DNA from 4 places in the Staphylococcus sp. IVB6214 genome. Region 2 is predicted to be linked to each of the others. Evidence: riboswitches for the same ligand, from Rfam matches in the RefSeq annotation. Region 2 holds a riboswitch; each other region holds the start of a gene.
The links. Region 2 has a riboswitch for S-adenosylmethionine ahead of MUA51_RS02585 (methionine ABC transporter ATP-binding protein). Riboswitches for the same ligand answer to the same signal wherever they lie in the genome.

Region 1 (5,079 bases), 900 kb from region 2:
GACTAATACGTGTAATATTGTCTAAATCATTTGTAGGCATAAAGATATTCGCCATAATATGCATATCTTCTGGTCGGATACGCTTCTCTCTAACGAGTCGTTCACGAATGCCAATCAAACGCATATCCGTCACGTATTCACTATTGTTTTTCGAAAAGACTTTTAATGCATCAATTTCTCTGTCTTTCGAAGCCACCATCGTTTCATAATCTTCTTTATGCTTTGTTTCCACTTTTTTCTTTTCAATTCTTACCTTTTCAAGTGCTTCTTGGTGTGACTGTGTTAATTTTTCTTCTTTTTCTTTGTATTGTGTTTCAATTCTTTGTTGTGCTTTCTTTTTGCGATTCAGTGCAACTAAAAACATAATAAAACAAATAACTGCAATCCCTACGGCAACATACAAGCCTATTTCCATTGGGCCAAACTGTGTCATTTTTAAAATCCTTCCTTTTGTTTACATTTATACAATACGCTATAAATTCATTATTGAGCTGTATACGCTTGAACTGCCTCTTTCAATACGTCTACTTTGTCTGTTTTCTCCCATGGCAATTCAACATCTGTACGTCCGAAGTGTCCGTACGCTGCTGTTTGTTTATAGATTGGACGTTGTAAGTCTAACATTTGGATGATACCGGCTGGTCTCAAGTCAAAGTGAGAACGCACTGCTTGAATCAATGACTCCTCAGAAACAGTACCCGTTCCAAACGTATCAATAGCGATAGATACTGGCTGTGCGACACCAATCGCATATGCCAATTGAACTTCACATTTATCAGCAAATCCTGCAGCTACGATATTTTTAGCTACATAGCGTGCCGCATAAGCTGCTGAACGGTCCACTTTCGTTGGATCTTTACCTGAGAATGCACCCCCGCCATGTCGTGCGTATCCACCATATGTGTCTACGATAATTTTTCGACCTGTCAGACCTGCATCACCTTGTGGTCCACCGATTACAAAACGACCTGTTGGATTGATGAAAAATTTCGTTTCATCATCCAATAACGTCTCAGGTACTACTGGATAGATGACATACTCTTTAATGTCTCGTTGAATTTGATCAAGTGCAACTTCTTCGTGATGTTGTGATGATATAACAATCGTATCGATACGCTTCGGTTGATCGTTCTCATCATATTCAACAGTCACTTGAACCTTTCCATCTGGACGTAAATAGTCTAATGTGCCATCTTTTCTAACATCTGTCAGACGTTTCGCTAATTTATGCGATAAATCAATTGGTAGTGGCATAAATGATGCTGTCTCATTTGTTGCATAACCAAACATAAGTCCTTGGTCACCTGCACCAATATTCAATACTTCGTCATTCGATGCATCTCGATATTCCAATGCACGGTCTACACCTTGTGCAATATCAGGAGATTGTTCGTCAATCGCAGTTAATACAGACATTGTTTTATAATCATAACCATACTTAGCACGTGTGTAACCAATCTGCTTAACGGTTTCACGTACTACTTTAGGGATATCCACATATGTCGACGTAGTTATTTCCCCTGCGATGAGAGCCATACCTGTTGTTACTGTTGTTTCACAAGCAACACGTGCATGACTATCTCCTTTCAGAATTTCATCAAGTATTGCATCTGAAATTTGGTCAGCAATCTTATCCGGATGACCTTCAGTAACAGACTCTGAAGTAAATAATCGTTTATTATTTGTCATAATATGCTCCTTTAAAAATAGATTACGAACACTCTCTTTATCTGAGCTCAAATAAAAAGAGCCTTTCACCACTACGGCACATACATAGAGTGAAGGCTCAACGTCCATTCGCTCTTATCGTTCAGGCTATCGCCTGCAAACGGTTTGGCACCTTTCTTCGTTAAAAGAGGTTGCTGGGTTTCATTGGGTCCATGTCCCTCCACCACTCAGGATAAGAGAATCCGTTGCTTTTATATTACATAAATTTTGATCATGTGTCAATTTCACAAATGTATTCAAATACTAGATGATCATTTCATGAAAACGCCATCAAACAAACCCTTATATTTCCTATATTTCCATGCAAAATCCGTCATTTCCCTCGAAGAAAATCACCCGTAATTTTTTTAGAATTTTTATAGGGATTATTACCCAAATATGTTATACTCTGTAATTGTAAAGGCTTACATTAAAGAAGAAACTATTGGAGGGATTCATCATGTCATTTGATACAAGTGCACTGAATGCATTGATTGACAAGCCTACTTCTCATCTGCAGCTTACAAAAACTGAACTCTACAACAAAATTTTGAGTCGTGGCGAGGCAGAATTAACAGAGCTTGGAGCAATTAACGCAAAAACTGGAGAATATACGGGGCGTTCTCCAAAAGATAAATATATCGTTAATAATCCACAAGTCATCGATGACATCGACTGGGGTACTGTAAACCAACCTATTTCTGAGGACAAGTTTTTAAATCTATACCATCAAGTATTAGAGTATTTAGATGCTAAAGACGAAGTGTTCGTATTCAACGGCTATGCCGGAAGCGACAAGGATTCCCAACTAAAATTAACAGTTGTGAATGAATTCGCATGGCATAACCTTTTCGCACAAAATATGTTTATTCGTCCACATTCTAAGAGCGAAGCAGAAAAAATCAAAGCTGACTTCACAATCATTTCTGCACCGACATTTAAAGCAGATCCTGAAAAAGACGGCACACGTTCTGAAACATTCGTTATCGTGTCATTCAAACATAAAACTGTACTCATCGGTGGTACAGAATATGCAGGAGAAATGAAAAAGTCTATCTTCTCTGTGATGAACTATCTACTTCCTAAACGTGACATCATGAGTATGCACTGTTCAGCTAACGTAGGTCGTAAAGGCGATGTTGCGTTATTCTTCGGTTTATCAGGTACTGGTAAAACAACTTTATCTGCGGATCCAGATCGCAAATTAATAGGTGATGACGAACACGGCTGGAATGAAAATGGTGTATTTAACATTGAAGGGGGTTGTTACGCAAAAGCAATCAACTTGTCAGCTGAAAAAGAACCACAAATTTTTGATGCGATTCGTTACGGTACAGTATTAGAAAACTTAGTTGTTGATGAACATGGTTATATCGACTTCGATGATAACAAATATACAGAAAATACACGTGCAGCATACCCTATTGAACATATCGACAATATTGTTGTACCTTCAAAAGCATCACATCCAAACACGATTATTTTCTTAACTGCAGATGCTTTCGGTGTATTACCACCCATTTCTAAGTTAAGCAAAGACCAAGCAATGTATCACTTCCTAAGTGGTTTCACATCTAAGCTTGCTGGTACTGAACGTGGCATCACTGAGCCGCAACCATCATTCTCAACTTGCTTCGGTGCACCATTCTTACCATTGAATGCAAAAGTGTACGCTGACTTACTTGGTGACTTAATTGACAAACACGAAGTAGATGTCTACTTAGTGAACACAGGTTGGACTGGTGGCGTATACGGAAAAGGTAACCGTATCGAATTGAAATACACACGTAAAATGGTAAACAGCGCAATTAACGGTTCTCTGAAAAACAGTACGTTTGAAGAAGATGAAATCTTTGGTTTAAGTATTCCAACTGAAATTGAAGGCGTACCAACAACAATTCTACAACCTAAAAATGCTTGGCATGATAAAGAAGCCTATGACAAACAAGCAACAGACTTAATCGAACGTTTCCGTGAAAACTTCAAAAAGTTCGGTGAAGAAACTCAACAATTACAACAAAATGGCGGTTTCAAAGGATAAATAGAACTCAAAAAGAGAGACACGATCGCGTGTCTCTCTTTTATATATTCCTTTCAACTTCATCCATCCAGCTTTGTATTCGTTGGAGTACTTCTGATAAGGCTTCGGGACGTGGTAGGTGACCTTCTTCCATCTGATAAAATGTCTCATAGCGAGCATGTTTGGCTTCCAAGTGTTTGGCTAGATGATACGCTTGATGAATACCTACTTGTGCATCTAAACCACCATGTACAATCAAGATTGGAGGTGCGGTATGATCAATTATACGCAATGCATCTCGTTGTTCATATGCTTCTGGTTGCTTTTTCGGATGTCCTATCATACGTCGCAACATCCCCCTCAAATCAACACGCTCTTCATACATAAGATGCATATCAGAGACACCACCCCATATGATATAACTCGCTGCTTGTACAGCTTGGAATGTCAATAATCCTTGGATACCACCACGAGAAAAACCAATCAAATGAATAGGGACATTGGGGTACATTTTTTTGAGAATCTCGACACCCACAATAACATCTTGTAAGTCATCACCTGCAAACGCATCCCGCCCCTGACTGCCATTGTTACCACGATAATAAGGACCAAAAACAAGTGTAGTTGTATTTACAAACTGCAACATTCGACCTAACCGAACTCGCCCCACTTGTCCTTTCCCACCACGTAGGTAGACTACAATTCGTTCAACAGATTGTTTCGGTGTTACAAGTAATCCACGTACAGTCACACCGTCTGCATTATACTGTACTTCATCCACTTGATGCGTTCCGAGATCTGCTGGCATACGTTTATAACTGATAAAATCCAAGCGATACCATCCTTTCTACACAAGCCAAAATCGCCTCATCAGATAGCAAAATACTCCGCTTATCTTCAGGAATATCTTCAATTTTAGATACTATTACTGGCCCATTCGTCTCTAAATAGTCCGATTTTTCTTCAATATGATTCACAATGACTACGTAAACATCTTTTTTAAATGGCATCGTCTCCTTGTGAACTGTATATTGCGCAATATAATATAACGTTTCTATTGTTGCCCCAGTCTCTTCATATAATTCTCGTTTTAATGCATCTACCGCCGTTTCCCCCGCTTCACATTTACCACCGGGAAACTCAATTCCGCGTTGTCGATGATCTGTCATGAGCAATCGTTTTTGATATATAGGTAGTGCCAACACATGGTCACCGTCAGCAATGTCATGATGTGCACGAAAACTTAAAGTCACCCGTTGTTGGGCTGCATCTATAAACTCCAAAATCCAATCTCCCCTTATTCTATGTTACAATATTTCTAATCATCTACACGGAGGTCTATGAATGAAAAA
Region 2 (5,079 bases):
TTTTGTCACACGGGGCGATGATTGTGGCTTCATATCATAACTTTCATGAGACGCCATCTGTTGATGTGATGAAAAAAACCTATTTTCATTTATCTCAAATGGGTGCAAGTCATTTGAAAATCGCAGTTATGCCACAAAGTCGAGAAGACGTTCTTCGTGTATTACAAGCTGTCGCAGAAGCGAGCGATGCGCTCACACAATGGGTAACAGGTATTGCTATGTCTCATTTAGGACTCATTACGCGTACAGCACAATCTACCTTTGGCGGTTGTTTATCGTTTGGTGCATTGGAAGAAGCAGTCGCACCCGGTCAAATCTCAGTAAAACAACTCTTTGAAGCGGTTAAGCTATACGATTGATTAGTTCCGGAAAATTGCGTATAATTGATAATAATTATCAATAAATCTATAAGGGGTAGATAGAGATGGAACTTCAAGACGCTATAAAAAATCGTAGAAGTATCAAGAAGTTCAAACACGATATGCATATCGATGAAGCTGCAGTACACCAAGCAATTACCGATGCTGCAGATGCACCGAATCATGGTATGCGTGAACCGTGGCGTACAGTTTATGTACCGAAGCATAAACTTGGCGAGATGAGCCGAGAAATTTCTCGTTATGCTTTTCCAAGGGAGCCTGAGAAGCAGCAGAGTCATTATGATGCGGTGACGAACCTTGGTGGTTTTGTCGCAATGATTATGAAGTGTGATGCACGGCAACGTGAAGAAAATGAGAATTATCTTGCCGTTGGGGCATTTGCACAGAATTTATTATTATTGCTTTATGAACAAGGCATCGGAACATGTTGGAAAACGCCACAATATATTTTCAACCCGAAAGTGCGCCAAGCATTTGGCGTCCTACCTGATGAGCGTTTAGTAGGGTTCATTTATTTAACCGATCTCAAGGAAGAAGATAAGATGAAGAAGTGTGAAAGAAAAAACAGAGGTCTTATCACAGACTTTATTTAAAAATAACGCGTATGAAATTGGATTCGCCCGTTTCATACGCGTTATTTTAATACATCTATTTACCAAAACTTTCAGCTAAGAATGACTCAACTTGTTCAGGTGATTTTGCGTTTGCAGAATGTAAGTGGTGAAGTTTTTCACCGTTTTGGAAGATTAAAATACTTGGAATACCCATTACTTCGTGCTCGGTAGCAGCTTCTTCTACTTCATCACGATCTACAACGTACCATGTGTAGTCATTATATTTTTCAACAATCGGATCAATCCACATATCCATTACTTTACAATCAGGGCACCAGCCTGCTTCAAATTTAACGATGACTGGTTCCGCACTTTGGATGACCTCGTTGAATTGTGTCGTATCTTTAATTGCTTGCATGAAAATACCTCCTCTTATTGTTTCGTAACGTTATTATATCGAATTTGTAAGTGGAAGTCATTCAAATTGCAATGTGTACGATGACTGATACAAATGTATTTTGTACAATGTAACTGAACAAAATTTTATAAAAAAGAGCAATATTTTTAAATGTTTGTTATATTTAAGTTATATGATTACTGGAGGTATGTATATGATCAAGTTTTATCAATATAAAAATTGCACAACATGCAAAAAAGCAGCAAAATTTTTAACGGAACAAGGTGTGAGCTTTGAACCGATTGATATTATTCAGCATAATCCAACAAAAGAAGAATTTGAAAAAATTGTGGCATCAACAGGTATAGAAGTAAAAAAACTATTCAACACGCATGGTGCAAAATATCGTGAATTAAACTTAAAAGATAAACTTGCAGATATGTCTGATGACGAGAAACTGGCATTGTTAGCAACAGATGGCATGCTTGTTAAACGTCCATTAGCAGTTTCTGGAGATAAAATTACTGTTGGATTTAAAGAAGAAACGTATCGCGATACATGGCTTTAAGAAAATAGTTGATAGAAAGTCTGCAATGTGTCAGAATAAATATAACATTAACAATTGGAGGGGATTCAAGTGGCAGTGCCAAGTAATTTAAAGTATTCAAAAGAGCATGAATGGGTAAAAGTAGAAGGTAATACAGCAATCATCGGTATTACAGACTTCGCACAAAATGAATTAGGCGATATCGTATTCGTTGAGCTTCCTGAAGTTGACGATGAAGTATCAGAAGGCGATACATTCGGTAGCGTAGAATCTGTAAAAACAGTTTCTGAACTATATTCTCCTGTTTCAGGAAAAGTTGTTGAAGTGAATGAAAACTTAGAAGATGAACCAGAAGCTGTCAACGAATCACCATACGAAAATGCATGGATGGTAAAAGTAGAATTATCAGACGAAAGTGAGTTAGAAGCATTATTAGATGCAGCTGCTTACGAAGAAATGATTGGTGAATAATGTATCATAATCTCGAGATGAAGCTGTAATTTGCAGTTTCATTTCGAGATTTTTTGTGTAACAAGCCGATATAGTAGCATATCTTTGTGTAAGGTGCTACGCTCATCCTAGAATAATAAGGTGAAGGGTTGTACGAAATGACACAGAATGATGCACAAGATGAGATGCTGACAAAACATTTCGATGAAGAGCTACATCTCATTTTTGGTTACACAACAATGTGTGGAACATGTAAAGTATCTGAACATATGTTGGATATTGTGAATGATATCTTGCAGTTACCTATAACAAAAATAAACTTAAATTATTATCCAGAATTTAATCAAGAAAATAAGATTATGTCGGTTCCAATTCTGTTGATTATGCGTAAAGATCAAGAGATTGAGAGATTGTACGCTTTTCGATCAGTATCTTTTTTGTTAGAAAAGTTAAAAAAACTTATTGACGAATCTTGATTGCGATGGTATGATTTAAACAATTCAATATTCAGAAAACTCTTATCCAGAGTGGTGGAGGGATGTGCCCTTTGAAGCCCGGCAACCGTCTAGTTATAGAAATGGTGCCAAGTCACATAAAGTTGTAAACAACTTTTGAAGATGAGAGAAAGGTATCTTTAACACATTGCCTTCTCTTTCATTAAAAAAAGAGAAGGCAATTTTTATTTGGCGTAAGAGATGCTTAGCACAAGGAGGAGCAATATGATTGAGCTGAAAAATATTGTAAAAAAATACGAGAGCAAATCCAAATCTGTCACAGCAGTCGACCACGTCAATCTTAACATTGACAAGGGGACAATATACGGAATCATTGGATTCTCTGGAGCAGGTAAAAGTACGTTAGTAAGACTATTCAACTACTTGGAAACACCGACTTCGGGCGATGTCATTATTGGTGGTGACAATATCGGTCAACTGAGTAAACAAGCATTGCGTCAGAAAAGACAAAAAGTGAGTATGATTTTCCAACACTTCAACTTACTTTGGTCGAGAACTGTTTTGGAAAATATTAAATTTCCACTTGAAATTGCAGGTGTCCCGAAAGCTGAAGCAACTGAAAAAGCCAAGTCACTGGTTGCACGTGTTGGTTTGGCTGGCAGAGAACATGCATATCCATCAGAGTTGTCAGGTGGGCAAAAGCAACGTGTTGGGATTGCAAGAGCACTTGCCAACGATCCAGAAGTACTGTTATGTGATGAGGCGACAAGCGCACTCGATCCGCAAACAACTGATGAAATTTTAGATTTACTCTTGCAGTTAAAGAAAGAGCAGAATCTTACAATTATTATCATCACACATGAAATGCACGTGATTCGACGTGTTTGTGATGAAGTAGCTGTCATGGAAAATGGACGTGTCATTGAAGAAGGTAAGGTATCAGAAGTATTTGAAAATCCACAACATCAAGTGACACGACGTTTTGTACAAGAAGATTTACAGCCAGAACATGACTTCGAAAGTATAGCTAATGCATTACAACTTGAGAAAGATGATAAGGTCATCAAGTTAACATTCTCAGGTGAAAATACGACACAACCAGTCGTTTCATATATTGCAAGAAAACATAATGTAACTGTGAACATTTTAGAAGGTAATATCAAGCAAGCCAAAACGGGAGCGGCAGGATTTTTACTCCTACATATCCCGGCTATTTCACAGGAAAACTTTAATCATTTACAACATGATTTAGAGTTGCAAAACATTCAAGTTGAGGTGATTAAACATGGGTAAGAGTTTTAGTGAAATCTTGAATGAGATGATCACAATGCCGAATGTTCGTTGGCCAGAAGTTTGGATTGCAACGTATGAAACACTATATATGACTGTGATTTCAACAGTATTTTCATTTGTTTTAGGTTTGGTTCTAGGCGTTATTTTATTCTTAACGTCCAAGAGTAAGTCAAAGGCCGGACGTGTTTTTTATAGCATCGTATCATTCTTTGTAAACTTATTCCGAGCTATTCCGTTCATCATTTTAATCTTACTTTTAATTCCGTTTACAAGCTTAATTCTTGGAACAATCAGTGGTCCAACAGGTGCGCTACCAGCGTTAATCATTGGTGCGTCACCATTCTACGGTCGACTTGTCGAAATTGCACTGAAAGAAATTGATAAAGGTGTTATTGAAGCCGCACGATCAATGGGATCAAATACTTGGACAGTTATATTGAAAGTACTCATTCCAGAATCATTACCAGCATTGATTTCAGGTATTACTGTAACAGCCATTGCATTGGTTGGTTCAACAGCGGTTGCCGGTGTTATCGGTGCAGGTGGATTAGGTAACTTAGCATATTTAACAGGTTTTACACGTAACCAAAATGATGTCATCTTAGTTTCAACGATTTTAATTTTAATCATCGTTTTTGTAATTCAATTCTTAGGGGATTGGTTTACAAATAAAATAGATAAACGATAATTTATAAAAAGGAGCATATAATCATGAAAAGAATTTTATCCATTGCATTAGTTCTTGTTTTAGCAGTCGCACTTGCTGCATGTGGTAACAAAGAAGACAAAAATGATAAGAAAGTTGTTGTAGGTGCATCTCCTGCGCCGCATGCAGAAATTCTTGAAAAAGCAAAACCGTTGTTAAAAGACAAAGGTTATGACTTAGAAGTAAAAGTAATCAATGACTATACAACACCTAACAAATTGTTAGATGCGGGAGAACTTGATGCAAACTTCTTCCAACACACACCATACTTAGATACTGAAAAGAAAGACAAAAAGT
Region 3 (5,079 bases), 630 kb from region 2:
GAATCATTGACCGATCGTTTTTGTCGTTTAGATTATGAGCAGTTCGGTGCGGTACCTGATGTAACAGATAAAGGCTATTATCAAAACTCTTTCCATTATGATGTGCGCAAAGATGTGACGCCGTTCGAGAAGTTGGACTTTGAGCAAGACTATCCACACTATGCGAGCGGGGGTTATATTCATTACTGTGAGTATCCGAAGTTAGACCACAACAAAAAGGCGTTAGAAGCGGTATGGGACTATTCATATGATCGTGTCAGTTACTTAGGAACGAATATTCCAATCGACCATTGTTATGAATGCGGATTTGAAGGTGACTTTGATACGACAGACACAGGGTATTGCTGTCCAAACTGCGGTAACAAAGACCCCGAAACGGTTGATGTAGTGAAAAGAACATGTGGCTATCTTGGTAACCCAGTGCAACGCCCAACGATTGAAGGACGACACAAGGAGATTTGTGCACGGGTTAAACATATGAAGGTGCCGAAATCATGAAAGGCGCACCGTTAATACAGGGATCCGGATACATTGCCAAAATTGAAACGCATAGTTTTGTCGATGGTGAAGGGGTTCGTTGCAGCCTTTATGTATCGGGGTGTCCGTTTCGTTGTCCGGGTTGTTACAATGTCGCAGCACAACATTTTCGTTATGGTGAACCATTCACGGATCCGATTATCGATGAAGTAATCTCAGCTTGTGAACCTTCGTATATTTCAGGGTTGAGCATTCTCGGTGGTGAACCTTTCTGCAACTTAGCGGTTATTGTACCGTTAATCCGTGCGTTTCGTCATCACTTTGGTCATACGAAAGACATTTGGGTGTGGACAGGTTATCAACTCGAGTATTTGTGGTGTCAAGATGATGAACGCAAGACAATCCTTCAAAATATCGATGTCCTTGTGGACGGGATGTTTATACAACATCTCTATCGTCCTAATCTTGCCTATCGTGGCTCGCTGAACCAACGGGTAATTCATATGCCGACCTTTAGAGAAACATTCTCGGTAGGACGTGCCATCTATGTTGAATAAATATCTCGGAATTCGAAAAAGATTGGTTGACTTTCGGAATTTTCTGATATATGATAGCGTTACATTTAAAAAGTAACAGGTGACAATAAATATATCTTATCAAGATTGGTGAAGGGACAGGCCCTATGAAACCAGGCAACCTATTGAGTTAGGTGCTAATTCCTGCAGGTGATACGAACCTGAGAGATAAGTCTTTTATAATCAAATCGACTATTGATTATACGAATAGATACACACAGGAAATCTTGATACAAGTTGAGATTTGCCTGTGTGCTTTTTTATTTATAGGAGGGAATCATATGGCGGAATCATTCGAATTTGAAACATTGCAATTACATGCAGGACAAGAGGTAGATGCAGTGTCCAAGTCACGTGCTTTGCCGATTTATCAAACGACTTCATTTACATTTGATGATACAGGGCATGCAGCAAGATTATTTGGGTTAGAAGAAGTGGGGAATATTTATACACGATTAACAAACCCAACGACGGCAGTGTTAGAGACACGTGTTGCCGAATTAGAAGGTGGCGTTGCGGGTGTTGCAGTGGCGTCAGGTATGGCAGCAATAACGTATGCTATTCAAGCCGTAGCACAAAATGGCGATCATATCGTAGCTAGTGACAAATTATATGGTGGCACACACACGCTTTTCAGTCATACATTACCTAAGTTTGGCATTGAAGTGACATTAGTAGATACAACGAAAGTGGAACAAATTGAAGCAGCAATCCGTCCAAATACAAAAGGACTTTTCATTGAAACAATCGGTAATCCAGAAGGGAATATTGATGACTTTGATGCTTTAGCCACTGTGACAAAGAAACATGGTATTGTGCTCATCGTCGATAATACATTTGCATCACCCTACTTATTCCGTCCGATTGAGTACGGTGCAAATATTGTGGTTCACTCAGCAACGAAGTTTATCGGTGGTCACGGTACGTCAATGGGCGGTGTCATCGTGGATGCAGGTAACTTTGACTGGGGGGATGGCAAGTTCCCAGGGTTAAGTGAACCAGATCCGTCATATCATGGACTTGTGTTCAAAGATGCTTTTGGTGAAGCAGCATTAGCATTCAAAATCCGCACAACACTTTTGCGTGATACAGGTGCGGCACTATCGCCATTCAACGCCTTTTTATTAACTCAAGGGTTAGAAACATTGTCACTTCGTCTTGAACGTCATGTTGAAAATGCAGAAAAAGTCGCGCATTATTTAGAAGGACATGATCAAGTGGCTTGGGTGAAATATGCTGGTTTAGAATCAAATGAGTACTATGAAAATAAACAGCGTTATTTACCAAAAGGAGCAGGATCTATCTTTACATTTGGCGTGAAAGGCGGTTATGAAGCAGGAAAGCAGTTCATCGAAGGACTGGAACTGTTCTCATTACTCGCTAACGTAGGAGATGCGAAGTCATTAGTGATTCATCCAGCATCAACAACACACCAACAATTAACGGAAGAAGAGCAGCGTGCAGCAGGTATTGAGCCGGAAACAATCCGTTTGTCTATCGGTATTGAACATATTAACGACATTATTGCTGACTTAGACCGTGGTTTTGCAGCAATTCAATCATAAATACGAGACACTTTGGAAACCTTTTACGCAGGTTTCTGAAGTGTCTTTATTTGTGTGATTAAATAAAATAAGCATAAAAAAAGTTGACAAATGAACAAAAAACGTCATTGCACATTTGTCTAGTCTCATGTATAATTCTAATCGTAATGATTACTATTTGAAGGAAGGCGTCTAATAAATGAAGAAAAGTTTAAAAGTAGTAGCGACAGCAGCACTTGCAAGCTCGTTATTAGTAGCATGTGGTCAGTCTGATGATAATAAAGCTTCTTCAGGCGACAAGATGAAAGTAACAACAACAGTTTATCCGCTCCAATCATTTGTTGAACAAATCGGTGGGAAACACGTCGAAGTGGATTCTATTTACCCTAAAGGTGCGGACTTACATAGTTTCGAGCCATCACAAAAAGATATTATTAACGCGAGTAAATCAGATGTGTTCGTATACACAGGTGATAATTTAGATCCAGTTGCTAAGAAAGTAGCCGGTGCAATCAAGAAAGACGATCACAAGTTATCTCTTGAAGATAGCCTTGATAAGACAGAGTTATTAACAGACCAACATGAACATGATCACGAAGGTGAAGCGCACGATCACGATCATGAAGGCGAAGATCATGACCATGAAGCAGAAGGACATGAACATGATCACGAGTCAGATGATCACGGTCATGCACATCATCATCACGGTGGTTACGATCCACACGTATGGTTAGATCCAAACATGGATGAAGCATTTGTCAAAGCAATTCGTGATGACTTAAGTGAACGTGACCCAGAACACAAAAAAGAATACAAAGAAAATGCTGACAAGTTATTGAAAGATTTAGATAAACTTGATAACAAAATGGAAAAAGCAACAGAAGGTCATGAAGGGCACGCAGTATTCGTATCACACGAATCACTTGGCTACTTAGCAGACCGTTATGGTTTCGTTCAAAAAGGTGTTCAAAGCTTGAATGCAGAAGACCCATCACAAAAAGAATTAACTAAAATTGTAGACGAAATCAACGAAACAGGTGCGAAATACATCTTGTACGAAGAAAACGTCGCAAATAAAGTAACTGATACAATTCGTAAAGAAACAGACGCGAAACCTTTGAAATTTAACAACATGGAAGCTGTTTCAAAAGATCAAGCCAAAGATGCAACTTATCAAACATTAATGGAAGAAAACATCAAAAACATTGAAAAAGCATTGAATGATAAGATTGAAGTTGAAGATGAAAAAGCTGCTGACAAACACTCAAAAGCAATTCAAGACGGTTACTTCAAAGATAGCCAAGTGAAAGACCGTGAGTTATCAGACTATGCGGGCGAATGGCAATCTGTATACCCATTATTAAAAGATGGTACATTAGACGAAGTATTTGAACATAAAGCTGAAGAAAAAGGCGACAAATCAGCAAAAGAATATAAAGAGTACTATGATGTTGGTTACAAAACAGACATTGAAAATATCAAAATTACAGATGACACAATGACATTCACAAGAAATGGCAAATCTGTAACAGGTACGTATAAATATGATGGTAAAGACATCTTAGACTATGAAGGTGGTAACCGTGGCGTACGTTACACATTCAAGTTAGACGGTGAAGGTTCTAAAGACTTACCGAAATATGTACAATTCAGTGACCACAACATTGCACCGGTTAAAACAGGTCACTACCATATCTTCATGGGTAACGACCGTGATAAAGTCTTAAAAGAATTAGACAACTGGCCAACATACTACCCAGCTGATCTTTCTAAAGAAGAAGTGAAAGAAGAAATGTTAGCACACTAATATCAATGAGTAACACCTATGATAGGGAGATACCCTTCATAGGTGTTTTTTTATGACTGCTTAAAGCTGTAATTAAGCATGTTATAATTGTATCGATAATAGGAAGACAAGGAGTGTTTCAGATGAAGAAGATTGTTTGGTGGGGTATAGGTGTTGTGACAGTACTCGCAATCACTGTGTTCTTTTTACTCAAAACGTATGGACCTTATTACAATATTTATGTGACAAAACCATCGACAAAAGACTATGTCAAAGTTGCAATCACGCAAATGGAGAGTCAAGGACTCTATGCCAAGGGAGAACAGTGGGAACGTGCCAAAGAAGAAGCTTATCAAACGACAAAGGATGCAAAGTCATATGAAGATACCCACGATGCATTGCGTAAAGCATTGAAAGTGGCTGGCGGTAAACACTCATTTCTTCAAGCCCCATCTGAACAAAGCGATATGAAAGATCAAGTAGCGTATCCAACAAGTAAAAAGGTAGGTACAACCCTTGTATTAGAATTGCCGGGATTCATGGGGAGTGAAAAAGAAGCAGAACGTTATGCGAAAACATTGAATGATGCACTTGAAAAACAGGATTACGAACGTGTGATTGTAGACTTACAAGGTAATGACGGTGGTGATATGGGACCGATGATTGCAGGATTGTCTAAGATTATTCCAGATGGGAC
Region 4 (5,079 bases), 1.0 Mb from region 2:
TTGTTATTCAAATCAATAAAAGTCTGTTTATTCATCGCATACTTGTCAGCAGGGACGATATCATCACCATGTACATATTGAAAATAAACTTTCCGTCCCTCTTCATATACAAGTCGTTGTAACAAAGTTTCATATGATGTTTGATCTCTAAAAGAATACAAATTATCAGGAATACGACGATGAATCATCGCAAATAATTGCGCTAACTTATCTGTCACACTTGCTTCATGAACAATTACGGGCATATCCGCTATCAGCAATTCTCTCGCAGATAAGAAGTTAGATTGATGTTCATCGGGTTCTAACCAAGGGTTCGACACATATGAAGGTCGAGATGAATATACGACATCACTTGAATACAACTCAGACATCGTCAAATAAGACTGGGTATTTTTTACATCGGTCATAATAAATGCTCCCTTAATAATTGATGTTCTTGTTGTATTTTCTCAAGTTGCGCTGGATCTTGAATTAATTTTGCGCCCATCAACGCAATAATCTTTGCCCCTTTAATTAGCGCCTTATCACCCATCGGACTAGCTGCAGCTTCTCTAAAACGATGTGTATGGCCTACTAAGCTTCTTGGACCAATTTTTACATGCGGATGAATTGTTGGTACAACGTGACTTACGTTACCTGTATCTGTTGATCCAAATCCAAAGTCATCATGACTGACTTCTTCACCGAGTTCCGTTGCATATTTCTCAAATAGGTCATCTAACAATGGTGCTTTAATAAATTCATTTACACCATTTTGAATCGGTCCAAATTCATAGTTACAGCCTGTTTGTAGTGCAGCCCCTTTGGCAATATCGTGCACACGTTCAGTGAGAACATCCAGTGACTTTCGTGTTGTCCCTCTCGTGTAAAAACGTGCATGTGTAAAGTCAGGAATAATATTCGCTGCTTTCCCACCATCTAAGATCACACCATGTACGCGTTCAGACGGTTGAATGTGTTGACGTAACTGAGCAACACCGTTGAAGAAGCTTAACATTGCATCGAGTGCGTTACGTGCTTCATACGCATTTTCTGAAGCATGCGCACTACGTCCGAAGAACTTAATATCCAACACGTCAACTGCAAGAGTATGAATCGTTGGGTACGTTTCATTGCCCGGATGTATCATCAATGCTACGTCAACATCTATAAGCCCTTCTTTAACATACGACGCCTTGGCAGAGCCGTTTTCGCCGCCTTCTTCTGCTGGACAGCCGTATACGACAACAGTCCCACCAATCTCGTCGACAACATGTTTCAATGCAACACCAGCTAATACACTGGCTGTTCCGATAATGTTATGTCCACAAGCATGTCCAAGTCCAGGTAACGCATCATATTCAGCCAAAAAGCCAATTCTTGGACCCGGTTTATCAGATTGGTAAGTTGCAATAAAGCCCGTCGCATGACCAGCAATATCACGTGTCACTTCAAAATCATGTTGCTTTAAATGATCAATTAATAATCGTGATGCGAATAGTTCTTCATTTCCTAATTCAGGGCGCTCATGTATTTGATGACTCATGTCCAAATAGTTCAGCCTATGGTTATCTATATAGTCTAGGATCTGTTGTTTTACTGTTATCAATGCAAAAAGCTCCTTTCAAAAAAATATCAACCTTGTACGAGCGCTACATTTATCAAGTGCGGTATGTACAAAGTTGATAATATCTTGTCCACGTCATTTATCTGTCAGCTAACTTGCTGTTGGATTTAGCACCTTTATCGTCACCGATGAGGTTGCAGGGCTTCACAGGGCCAATTCCCTCCACCACTCTTGATAAATTATATTTAATTATTACTTATTCTATCGGATTTACGATCATTTGTCATGTCATTTTTTCAATATTTTCTAAAATCTTTGTAAACGAGTTATTTCCGTCTACTCGACAGCATATCCTATACATAGAACCTTTTATTGTTTTCAAATCTATACCCACATATTCAAAATTCAAATCATGTCCCTGTTAGTTTCTTCTGAATATGATAAAATAACGATAAACTATAAAGGAGGCGTTATCACAATGCCAAAAATGAATGTTGAAAGTTTTAACCTAGACCATACTAAAGTTGTTGCCCCTTATATCCGCTTAGCTGGTAAAATGACTGGGAACAACGGTGACGAAATCCACAAATACGATATTCGTTTTAAACAACCAAACAAAGAACATATGGACATGCCAGGCTTACACTCATTAGAACATTTAATGGCAGAGAATATTCGAAACCATTCAGACAAAGTGGTTGATTTAAGTCCTATGGGCTGTCAAACAGGTTTTTACGTCTCATTTATTAATCATGATGACTATGAAGATGTATTAAACATCATTGAAAAAACGATTCAAGATGTCCTTAATGCAACAAAAGTTCCTGCTTGCAATGAAGTACAATGTGGCTGGGCTGCTTCTCACTCATTAGAAGGTGCAAAAGTAATTGCACAAGCTTTTTTAGACAAGCGTGATCAATGGCACGATGTCTTCGGTGAAGGATAAAGTAAATTAAACGTAAAAAACACGGATGCAATTGCACCCGTGTTTTTTGGATTAAAGTTTGCGTATCCATGCCATTAAGACAAATTGCAATGGAAGCCGACCATATAAAACGGATTTTGGTAACACTTTGTCACCAAGTGGTAATCCCTGACGTGCCATATAAATATTAGCTGGGAATACTGCCCATAAAAATGCAATCATCGCATGTTTAAACCAGTATCCAGGTTTTCTCAACGCCAAGCCAATACCAAAGATCAGTTCCATGACACCCGTTATCCATACAATCTCCTTCTTAAACGGTAAATAGTGCGGCACAATATTTGTGAAGTTACGTTCACGTTTAAAGTGTAAGTAACCCGCCCCCGTAAATAAGATTGCTAACAGTTGTCGACTTATCCATTTCATTATATTCAATCCTTTATACTTATTTTGTAATCACTTCGTGAATTAATGTAGGTGTTTCTCCACGATCACTAATTGTGATATTATCATATAATTTTTCTTTCACTTGTTCAACATCTTCTTGGTTTGCATAAATTGTTAATAGTGATTCGCCTTCTTCAACTTTGTCGCCAACTTTTTTATTTAATACAAGACCTACAGCTAAGTCAATTGTATCTTCTTTTGTTTGACGGCCTGCACCTAACATCATAGAAGCAATACCAATTTCATTTGCAATCATTTCAGACACAACACCAGATTGTTTAGCTGGCAATTCGAACGTGTATTTCGCAGTTGGTAACTTAGATGGATCATCTACAACAGATGCGTCTCCACCTTGATTGCTCAAGAAAACTTTGAATTTTTCAAGTGCTTTACCGTTCTCAATGACACCTTTTAACAATTCACGTGCTTCATCTAATGTCTCAGCTTTTTCAGCTAATACGACCATTTGAGAGCCAAGTGTTAAAACTAATTCTGTTAGGTCTTCTGGTCCTTCACCTTTCAATGTGTCAATTGCTTCTTTCAGCTCAAGCGCATTACCAATAGCACGACCAAGTGGTTGGCTCATATCAGAAATAATCGCCATCGTGTTACGTCCAACTTGGTTACCAATTTTTACCATTGCGTTTGCCAGTTGTTCAGCATCTTCAACTGTTTTCATAAATGCACCGTTACCCGTCTTAACATCTAATACAATCGCATCTGCACCTGCAGCAATCTTCTTACTCATAATTGAAGATGCAATTAATGGAATTGAGTTGACCGTACCTGTTACATCACGTAGCGCATAGATTTTTTTATCAGCAGGTGTTAAGTTCCCTGTTTGACCGATAACTGCAAGATGATCTTCATTTACTAGCTTAATAAACTCATCTTCAGAGATTTCAACGTGGAAGCCTTCAACCGCTTCTAATTTATCAATCGTGCCACCTGTATGACCCAATCCACGACCACTCATTTTTGCTACTGGAATTTCTAATGCAGCCACTAATGGTGCTAGCACAAGTGTTGTTGTATCACCGACACCACCTGTTGAGTGCTTATCTACTTTGATACCATTTATATCAGAAAGATCGATTTGATCACCAGATTCTACCATTGCCATTGTCAGGTCTGCACGTTCCTCATCAGTCATATCTTGGAAGAAAATCGCCATCGCTAAACTCGACATTTGATAATCAGGAATATCACCATTCGTATATCCGTTCACAAAAAACTTAATCTCTTCCGTTGTCAATACTTCTCCGTCTCGCTTTTTTGCGATAATGTCTACCATTCTCATGATTATTCTCCTCTTCTCTATTTACATTTAAACAATATATTTAAATATCATTTATTTTGTAAGCCTTTTCTATTTCATTATAAACGATTATATTTCATTTGATAAATAATTCGTGTTATAAATCGGAAATATTTTGATTAAGCCCCCCTAAGAGATTGTGAGAGAAGCGATTAGAATTTGAGCAGAATCCGAGCGATGCGTAAAATTGCTTTTTGATTTTATCGAATCGTGAAATTCTGTCGAGAATTCTGCTTCTCGAACACTGACATCACGAGGTTGTGAAAAGAGTGATTAGGGATTGAGCAGAACCTAAGCAATTCTTAAAATCGCTGGAATTACGACGTTCTGCCGAAAGCCCTGCTTCTTGAACACTGACATCACGAGGTTGTGAGAGAAGCGGTTATAATTTGAGTGGAGGTGTTTAATTCGTTCTTCATTCTTCTAGTAACTCTAATCGACATTTCAGAGTAGGTCTGTTATCTTTAAAGTAATCCAATATAAAAATAAATGATTTTAAGGAGCTGTTTGTTATGACACAAGGTACACCACATATTCAACCAAATGGAACAAAAATTGCTAAAACGGTTTTAATGCCGGGAGATCCATTGCGTGCAAAATATATTGCGGATAACTTCTTAGAAAATGTAGAACAGTTCAATGATGTACGTAATATGTTTGGTTATACAGGCACATACAAAGGGAAGGAAGTCTCTGTGATGGGTTCTGGTATGGGGATTCCAAGTATCGGTATCTATTCTTACGAGTTATATAACTTTTTCGATGTAGACACAATTATTCGTATCGGTTCTTGTGGCGCAATGCAAGAAGACATTCAACTTTACGATATTATCATTGCACAAG

Region 1: linked by a shared signal. The riboswitch ahead of metK (methionine adenosyltransferase) and the one ahead of MUA51_RS02585 (methionine ABC transporter ATP-binding protein) in region 2 are both predicted to bind S-adenosylmethionine.
Region 3: linked by a shared signal. The riboswitch ahead of MUA51_RS10290 (O-acetylhomoserine aminocarboxypropyltransferase/cysteine synthase family protein) and the one ahead of MUA51_RS02585 (methionine ABC transporter ATP-binding protein) in region 2 are both predicted to bind S-adenosylmethionine.
Region 4: linked by a shared signal. The riboswitch ahead of MUA51_RS08360 (M20 family metallopeptidase) and the one ahead of MUA51_RS02585 (methionine ABC transporter ATP-binding protein) in region 2 are both predicted to bind S-adenosylmethionine.

What each region holds. Positions count from the first base shown of each region.
Region 1 covers NZ_CP094723.1:1,433,060-1,438,138, forward strand. The annotation lists gene MUA51_RS06910 (nuclease-related domain-containing protein) at 1-433, opposite strand, end outside; gene metK (methionine adenosyltransferase) at 484-1,689, opposite strand; SAM riboswitch class I at 1,801-1,907, opposite strand; gene pckA (phosphoenolpyruvate carboxykinase (ATP)) at 2,168-3,748, shown strand; gene MUA51_RS06925 (alpha/beta hydrolase family protein) at 3,789-4,559, opposite strand; gene ytkD (RNA deprotection pyrophosphohydrolase) at 4,540-5,010, opposite strand; gene yidD (membrane protein insertion efficiency factor YidD) at 5,072-5,079, shown strand, end outside.
Region 2 covers NZ_CP094723.1:528,944-534,022, forward strand. The annotation lists gene aroD (type I 3-dehydroquinate dehydratase) at 1-359, shown strand, start outside; gene MUA51_RS02560 (nitroreductase family protein) at 425-973, shown strand; gene MUA51_RS02565 (thioredoxin family protein) at 1,029-1,352, opposite strand; gene MUA51_RS02570 (arsenate reductase family protein) at 1,546-1,899, shown strand; gene gcvH (glycine cleavage system protein GcvH) at 1,969-2,349, shown strand; gene MUA51_RS02580 (thioredoxin family protein) at 2,487-2,804, shown strand; SAM riboswitch class I at 2,844-2,952, shown strand; gene MUA51_RS02585 (methionine ABC transporter ATP-binding protein) at 3,048-4,076, shown strand; gene MUA51_RS02590 (methionine ABC transporter permease) at 4,069-4,764, shown strand; gene MUA51_RS02595 (MetQ/NlpA family ABC transporter substrate-binding protein) at 4,788-5,079, shown strand, end outside.
Region 3 covers NZ_CP094723.1:2,088,967-2,094,045, reverse strand. The annotation lists gene nrdD (anaerobic ribonucleoside-triphosphate reductase) at 1-498, shown strand, start outside; gene nrdG (anaerobic ribonucleoside-triphosphate reductase activating protein) at 495-1,034, shown strand; SAM riboswitch class I at 1,128-1,227, shown strand; gene MUA51_RS10290 (O-acetylhomoserine aminocarboxypropyltransferase/cysteine synthase family protein) at 1,334-2,617, shown strand; gene adcA (zinc ABC transporter substrate-binding lipoprotein AdcA) at 2,796-4,403, shown strand; gene MUA51_RS10280 (S41 family peptidase) at 4,526-5,079, shown strand, end outside.
Region 4 covers NZ_CP094723.1:1,697,321-1,702,399, forward strand. The annotation lists gene ldmS (L-aspartate--L-methionine ligase LdmS) at 1-407, opposite strand, end outside; gene MUA51_RS08360 (M20 family metallopeptidase) at 404-1,585, opposite strand; SAM riboswitch class I at 1,683-1,787, opposite strand; gene MUA51_RS08365 (S-ribosylhomocysteine lyase) at 2,025-2,492, shown strand; gene MUA51_RS08370 (DoxX family protein) at 2,544-2,897, opposite strand; gene MUA51_RS08375 (pyrimidine-nucleoside phosphorylase) at 2,917-4,218, opposite strand; gene deoD (purine-nucleoside phosphorylase) at 4,749-5,079, shown strand, end outside.